DNA from 2 places in the Blautia luti genome. Region 2 is predicted to be linked to the other one. Evidence: riboswitches for the same ligand, from Rfam matches in the RefSeq annotation. Region 2 holds a riboswitch; the other holds the start of a gene.
The links. A riboswitch is a leader RNA that binds a small molecule or an ion and turns the genes downstream of it on or off. The one in region 2 is predicted to bind tetrahydrofolate.

Region 1 (4,221 bases), 990 kb from region 2:
GTTTTGATATTCTGTATTAGATTTGTTGTGCATCAGACAACAGGCCACATCATATTTTGCGATCACAGCTGCCATTTTCGGATCATATTTTAATCCCCAGATATCGTTAACCAGGTCAGCTCCTGCCTGGATAGAGCTTTCAGCAACACTGCTCTTAAAAGTATCTACAGAAACAGGAATGTCAAAATGGTTTTTGACCGCTTCAATAACAGGAAGAACTCTCTGTGCTTCCTTATCAGCACTGACAGGAGTATGACCGGGACGTGTAGATTCGCCTCCGATATCAATAATATCTGCACCATCAGCAATCATTGCCTCTGTATGTTTCAAAGCTTCATCCATATGATTCCATTTGCCGCCGTCAGAAAAGGAATCAGGGGTAACATTTAGAATTCCCATTATGTAAGTATGATTCTTAGTATCAAAAAAACGGTTTCCAATTTTCATGAGCAGAGCCCATCCTTTCTTTTGTGCTTATGAAGAAGATCAGTATTCAATTTTCATATTTTTTTTATCATCAGACCAATAGCATTCAGAGGCAGCAAAACATAAAAAACAATTTCTGGACTGCTTATCCGCTTTATAAAGAAGTGCTGCCAGCGTACTGCAGGAATCTCCTTTTCGGTGATGTCCAATGGAAGACAGAATCAGTTCTTTTTCCTGTTCTGTAAAGTGCAGATCTGTCAGGATTTCCCGTGCGATTTCTACTCCTGCAATATCATGGGGAATGTTGTACTGATATTGCTGTGCACGTCCGATATCATGAAGAAGTGCTGCTGCATAGATAAGCTCTTTAGGCAGCTCCAGATGTTCCTCCAGTGCATAAATGTACATCAGCCGTGCAACATCCAGAAAATGTTCAGGAGTATGACGGCAGAAGATCCGTTCACTTTCAAGTTCCTGTATTTTTTTATAATGTTCCTGATAAACCGGGTGTCTCCAGATCTGATTGACACGATCCATATCTGAAAAATTGTTATTCATCCTTTTACCATAGAAAGGAACATTTTCTGCAGTTCCTTATCTTCTGTAAACGCACCACGGGTTACAGTAGTGATTGTTTTGCTGCCTGGTTTTTTTATTCCGCGCATGGTCATACAGGTATGTTCCGCTTCCAGCATTACCATAATTCCTTTTGGATCCAGAGTACGCTCCAAAGCATCTGCAATCTGAACAGTAAGCCGTTCCTGGATCTGTGGTCTTCTGGAATAAACCTCTACTGTACGTGCCAGTTTGCTTAAACCGGTAACTTTGCCGTTGGGGATGTATGCAAGATGAGCTTTTCCATAAAAAGGCATCAGATGATGCTCACACATGGAGTAAAAGGTGATGTCTTTTTCCAGCACGATTTCATTATTTTCTACCGGAAACTGCTTTAACAGGTGCTGGTCCGCTTCATGGCCAAGACCTCCGTAAATTTCTTCACACATGCGGGCAATCCTGTCAGGAGTATCGATCAGACCTTCCCGTGTGATATCTTCACCGATACCTTCCAGAAGCAGACGGACTGCCTGCTCAATTTTCACTTTGTCAACCATTAAAAAATAACCTCCTTTGTATTTTTGAAATGGAGATTATCCTTTTGACCAAATTAAAAAGGATATCTCCAATTGTGATAGAATGTATGTCGAAAACATTCCCTAACACAATATGAGATATCCTCTTATATTGTTTGCAACGGGTGCGGATAATATACCGTAAGACGCACTTTTCGTTTCAGTGACAACTCCCCATTCACCGAACACTTGACGCATAAAATCCTATTTTGCATATCATTCATTTCGGTATTCAGTATACCATGTAATACGATAATAGAAAAGGTTTTTTCTGACCTTTCAGAATAATTTTTTTCCTGCTGCCAGAACTAATAGTTTCGAAGCACACTTTGCAGATATTCTTTATAATGTTGCTTTACATCTTCCGGTCCGTACTGATACCATATTCTCGGTCCAGAATCGTACATAATTCCGTAACACATCTATTTCCATGTTATATAATCTTTCCGGACAAATGATTAATTTCAGCTAACAGATCTGTACCGTCCATCCTGACAATTTCTGGCGCTGTTTTTTCCAGTTAAAATCATAATACTCCACTTCTATTTCCTGGTATCTAGACTCACGAGCAAACTTAGCCATATACCAGATTATCCACATAGTGATTCCTTCCTGATGATAATGTGCCTGTGCTTCAACTTTACTGTATCTTCCAATATCGCTATATCGCGCCAGTATCTGCATATCTGTTTCTGTGTCTTCTCTTTTCCTTCGGGATTGTAATATATGTCTTTTCCTCTACTTCTGAAACTCAGAATCTTTCCGTCTCGGAGATACAATAAAGCAATCTTGTCTATTAGCATATAATCCTTTAATCTATAAAAGCCACTGTCTCTTAACCTCTACAAATTCATTGTTTGACAATCTTCCAATACATATTTCCTTCCATTTTTCAATGCCTTTCAATACCGGTGCATCTGGTTTTTCCGAAATACACTTATCTATTTGAAAAGCAGTTCTTGCACATGCGGAACGAAGATTTATTGTAGATTTTATCTCTTTTTCTGTACATTCCTTTATTTTTTCATAAGCCGTATGCTCTGCACACTCTAATAAAGCCTTATCTAATGGCATAAGAATTTCATCTGATAAATCAAGCACCCCCATATATGCCAAATTATGTATAGAAATATAAAACATCTGTAATCCAGGCTGTTTCCCATATCTTATAAGTCTTATTTGCTCGATCAACAATTCTTTTGCTGTATCTAATTCCGGCCACTTCAAAATAATATGTTCAGCAGCATTCGTCGCATCTGCTATTTTATTCTTATCATCACTATAGAATTGATCAATAATGTTTTCTCCTAATTCAGCTTCTATTCTTTCTTTGCTAAATAAAAGAGCTCTTGATTCTAAAGTATTTATCCCATATTCGCTCATTTCATCAAGTATTTTCAGCAACTTCACTACTAAATCAGAATCCATCCGATCTATTTCAAATGAAAAGCTACCGATTACACGCTCCAGTGCTTGATACCTATCATAAAACTCATCATAATAAAAATCCCTATGCTCATTATTATCAAATCCGCTCCTACCGATTTCCCAGTACTCAATAAATCTGTTAAGGATGATTTCGATATCCGCAATTTCCAATAAATCAGGGCACAAATAATTCATACACTGAAGTTCTGCAAATATTCTTGCCTCGCCCATCGTAACTGATTCAAGTCCTCTGGATTTCAGATTATCATAAAACTTATTATCCATAATATAGTTTCGTACAAGAGTCTTAACATCTCTTCCTTCTGGACTTGGCCACTTCAAAAAGGCGGCGGCGTAGTATTCCTTAAAATTCGGAAGTCCTGTGTCTTCATTTACATTTTTCCAAATTAATTCTCGTAAATCCGCCAATTGTTCAGCTGATAATAGAGACCATTCTCTTAATTTGTTTAAACGCGGAATAATCGCCCAATAATCTTCTTCCGATTCACTAGCACATTTTATCAAATCATCTATAATGGTCGAATCTATATTTGCTTTTTCATAGTATTTTTTTGCAAGGGTACTGGCAGAAATCACATCAAAAGGATCGGTTGATCTATCCTCACCTATATGTGTTCTGTTTTTTGTTGAAGATAATAATATTTCGTTTAAATACTGTGATTTAATATTTTCATCTATGATACAAAGAATCTGATAAATCCATTTATCCATTACACGGTATTCACGCACAATATCTGTATCAATTAACTTGCACATCAGTGTCAATAATTTTTTTTGCTGAACTAAAGAAGCTACCGAAACTAATCTTCTAAGTATTTCCAATCCATTATTCAGCAAATGAGTATACGCATTACCTCTTGCAGTATTTACGCTAATACTTTCGATATTTTGTTCGATACATTTAAATGCATAATCAAATAATTTTCTACAAATATCAAAACCGGCACTGATACAATTTTTACGTGAAATAATAGATTTAACTACTTTGTCATTTCCTGATCTCATACACATGAAAAATCCCAATGACGGAGTATTGATAAATAGTGCGTTAATAAATTCTATTTCCTGATGTGGAAGAAGTCTTGTCATACCAAGATGCAGCGGCATTGCAATCCTTGCCAATACTCTATAGAAACTATAGATTTCTCCAAATCCATTGCTCCCCCATGTGATTGTTCTTATTTCTCGATTTATCTCAAAAGGTTCTTCCTTGTGC
Region 2 (4,221 bases):
AAAAAACAGATGATGAGAGAGTTTGCCACTCATTATAATGAATTATTGAACCTGATAACTGCAGATGCCAGGCAGGTAATCCTTATGGAACCATTTATCTTTCCGCATCCGGAAGAATATGAGACATGGATTCCCTATGTCCATACCATGTCTGATATTATCCGACAGCTCTCTGTCAGAGTCGGACTTCCATTTCTGCCTTTGCATAACTATTTTAATAAGGAAGCAACTCAATCGGGTTTCGATACCATAACAACAGACGGGATTCATCTTACTTTGTATGGACATAAACTTCTGGCCGAGAAACTGTTCCCTCTCCTTCAAAGCATAGATAACAATTCCTGAACAGATGAGCTATTGCGCATTTTCCCGGAACTTTGTATAATAAATCACTGCCCACACTCATATCTGTGGACTTATTATGGAAAGGAGTCTTCCTTATATTATGGAAACTACAATTAAACAGATTGAAGATATGTCTCTGAATGCCTGGCCATCTCACAAGATGGAATTATATGACGGCTGGATCCTGAGATTTTCCTATTTTTATACGCACAGAACCAACAGTGTGGAACAGTTCGGCAATTCCACCCTCACCTGGCGGGAAAAAATCCCATACTGCGAAAGTGTATATAAACGACTGGGAACTCCTGCTGTATTTAAGATCAGCCCTCTTGTTTCTCCTGACTTTGATTATGTTCTGGAAAACCGCGGATATGCCGTCCAACATACCACCAATGTCATGGCAATGAGCATGAACGCCGCACGGCTGGATGCCCCATATCCTGATGTAACCTTCTGTGATAATATTCCCTCCGAATGGATTGAAAGCCTGTTCCGTTTAAAAAATACCACCAATCCTGTCCACCGGAAAGTTGTTCCATCCATGTATCAGGCAATCCTCAAGGAAACCATCTGTGCTTCCATCCGCATGGACAACCAGATCATCGCAACCGGACTTGGTATTCTGGACAGAGATTATATTGGCATCTATGCCATCCATGTTAAAGAAGAATACCGCAAACATGGCTATGCCCGTCAGATCTGCACCGGACTTCTGAAAGAAGGTATTAAAAAAGGAGCTCAGAATGCTTATCTTCAGGTTGTTGAAGGGAATGACAATGCCCGGGCATTATACAGATCACTTGGATTCCAGCAGCTTTATACTTACTGGTTCCGCGTACAGCCGGATGAGAACGGAAATTTTCCACCTGAGAAATAAAAAAGAACTATCTGTAAAGCATTTTCATTTTCTGCTTTTACAGATAGTTCTTAATTTTTATAGATTTTAACTTTTCTTTTTCGGGGAATCAGTTGATTCATTAACATAGTTCGCGCCAACTATGTTGTATATCATTTTAATATTCAAGTCTTATTCTGTATTTTATCTCTGCCTCAATTATACTGTTTTGTTTTTCAGCACTGCTGGTGATGTATTTCCTGCAACCATCGCTGTCAGCGGGCTGAAATACAACAGACATGTTAATACACAATAAACCGGGATCATAATTGCAAACTGTACCAGTCTTCCGGGCATGATCGCATAGAAGTTATATCCAAGCATGATCACGAGTCCTGCTGTTGTAAGAACCAGAGAACTGAGAACTGCAGTTACTACGATAGATACGCAGATACCAACTGTCTTTCCTGTTTTCTTTCTGTTCGCAAAGAATGGTTTTGCAAGGGCAGGAAGCACACCCCAGAGGATTGCTGCAACTGTGATAAACGGATTTACAGCATAACCTTTCATGAAGCATCCGATAATATCCGCACAAAATCCACAGACACCACCAGCTACCGGGCCAAGCCACAGACCTGCCAGGATCGTCGTTACACTTCCTACAGAAATACGGTATGCACCAAGATCAATAACCAATACTCGTGTCAGTACCAGATGCATGGCAATAAGGAGTGCCATAAACACCAATGTTTTTACGTTCCATGTTTGTTTTTTCTGCATAATAAAAACACCTCCATAATGTGTTTAAAAAAATAGAGTAGTTACCATAAATAATAATCCCTCCACATTATGAGATGTCCTCATATGTAGCAACGGGTGCGGAAATTATATCGTAAGCAGCACGCTTTTCTGCTTTTCGTTTCACGGCGACTCCCCAGCCTGTGAACACTTGACGCATAAAATCCTACTTCGCTATTATTTATTTAGTGAAATTATAGCACAATTTATAGAAATTGCAATATATTTCGCGTTATTTACTTGTCAGATTTATCTCTGTGAATATTCCATACCTCTTTTCCACATATTAAGAATGCTGTGTGCAGTAAACCTGATAAAATGAGGTGACAAAAAATGAGCAAAAAACCGAAAAATAACTGCCAAAATCCCTACCATTTATGTTATGATAATTACCTGGATACCAACGCCTGTACGGAATGTACAGGCCTGATACCGGCTCCTGTCCGTGATGAGAATGAATGGGAAAATTACAAAGAGCTTTATGCCTTTACTCCCGCAGACAGGAACGAAGATACGAATTAAATTGTCGGAGGGTCTGTCTTTATTATGAAAAAATTATTTGCTGTCTGTATCTGCGCCAGTCTGAGCTTCTGCTTAAGCGGCTGCACCCTTGGAACTGTTCTGGAGCAATTTATCTCTACAGGAGATACTTCAGTTCAGGAAACTCCTGTCCCGTCAGATAACACTGTCTCTGAAATCAAAGACCGCGTGTATATGGATGAGATTTCCGGAACACTCCAGGATTTCACCGGAAGCCAGCTGATCCTCACTTCCCAGGACGTCTCCTACGTCTTCAATGTGTCAAACGCCACCCTGGAATGTGAAGGCGGTATGATCACAGGCGATGAGATCAGCGTGATCTATGAAGGACAGCTCTCCAATACAGACACCAGTACAGTAAAGGCACTCAAGGTCGTAGATGAATTCCATAAGAAAAACAAACTGAAAAACCACACAACCCGTGGAAAAGTCATGGCCCTGACTCCCAACACCATTACCATAAAAAATAAAAAAGGCATTACCACTACCTACCCTATTACCGGAACCAGGCAGTATTACCAGAACGGCATCAAATCCGGTGACTGGGTATATATAAAATACAAAGGAACTCTTCCCGACAATTCTCAGGATACTTCCCAAGCTGTAAATGCCAGTCACCTTAAAGTCCTGAGCATTTCCGACCTGAAGAAACTGAAGATTCTCGACCCGACACCTGTTCCAACACAGAAACCTGACGATGGATCTGATGAAGATATTACCGAAAAAGAACAGCAGTTTCTGGCAACTGTCCAGGGTGTAAACCTGAACATCCTTCAGATCATCCCTGCCGGCACGGATACGCTCCTGAATCTGGATATGTCCTCTGTTTCGGTATGGTTCAAAGGGGGAATTGCCCCAGGTTCTCATGTAAATATTACATACAAAGGGGATTTCCAGACAGATACTCTGGAGGGAATTCAGATCCTGGCTGTTACAGGAGAGGATCCTGATAACATTTCAGACAAGCACCTTTCCTTTACTGTCACTGGTACCATCACAGGAAATACAGCCAATACCATCACCCTTCAGACAGACGATGGAGCCATAGATACTTTCCGGGTAGAAAGTGCCGAAAACTATGCGGATCAGGCACTGGAATACGGAAGTTATGTCCGTATTATTTTTCACCCATCCAGATCCAAGTCTTCTAATATCTATACTGCTGTACAGATACACGACGCATAAATGCAGACAGCCGGGTACATTCCTCATTTGTACCCGGCTGTTGTTACTTTTCTCGATCAGAGAAGACATAATTTATCACCGTCTGCTGAATTTTCTCCGGATTTCTGCCTCTCCTTCTGCAAGCCAGTCATACACTTTTTTCTCTTTCCCCAGAATTTCTTCAAAAGCTTCTATCTCATCCTGAATTCCTTTTCCATGAAGAACTCTGTATGCACCAGCATCGCTTCCGGGAGCAATTTTCACTCCCCTGGCAAATGCCTTCCGCACATTTTTCTCTGCTGTTTCTATAATGGGGCGAAGCACCCTGTCTTCGTAACGGCCATCTCCCATAAGATTTCGAATGGTCACCAGTGTAGGAACCCATACTGTATCATTCTCTGCCAGCATGTCCAGACATTCTTCATCCATATAGTTTCCATGCTCCAGACTGTCCACCCCGGCGCTCACTGCTGCTTTCACTCCATAACATCCATTGGTATGAGACATGACCGCCATTCCTTCTTCATGAGCAATATGGA

Region 1: it holds a riboswitch for tetrahydrofolate, as region 2 does, so the genes downstream of both, folE (GTP cyclohydrolase I FolE) here and R8695_RS01270 (folate family ECF transporter S component) in region 2, are expected to answer to the same signal.

Annotation. Positions count from the first base shown of each region.
Region 1 covers NZ_AP028156.1:1,266,343-1,270,563, reverse strand. The annotation lists gene folP (dihydropteroate synthase) at 1-447, opposite strand, end outside; gene R8695_RS05890 (HD domain-containing protein) at 487-984, opposite strand; gene folE (GTP cyclohydrolase I FolE) at 981-1,538, opposite strand; THF riboswitch at 1,674-1,770, opposite strand; partial or broken gene R8695_RS17675 (peptide deformylase) at 1,990-2,123, opposite strand; gene R8695_RS05875 (hypothetical protein) at 2,373-4,221, opposite strand, start outside.
Region 2 covers NZ_AP028156.1:277,753-281,973, reverse strand. The annotation lists gene R8695_RS01280 (SGNH/GDSL hydrolase family protein) at 1-345, shown strand, start outside; gene R8695_RS01275 (GNAT family N-acetyltransferase) at 446-1,222, shown strand; gene R8695_RS01270 (folate family ECF transporter S component) at 1,400-1,960, opposite strand; THF riboswitch at 2,049-2,154, opposite strand; gene R8695_RS01265 (hypothetical protein) at 2,312-2,500, shown strand; gene R8695_RS01260 (hypothetical protein) at 2,525-3,703, shown strand; gene R8695_RS01255 (amidohydrolase family protein) at 3,779-4,221, opposite strand, start outside.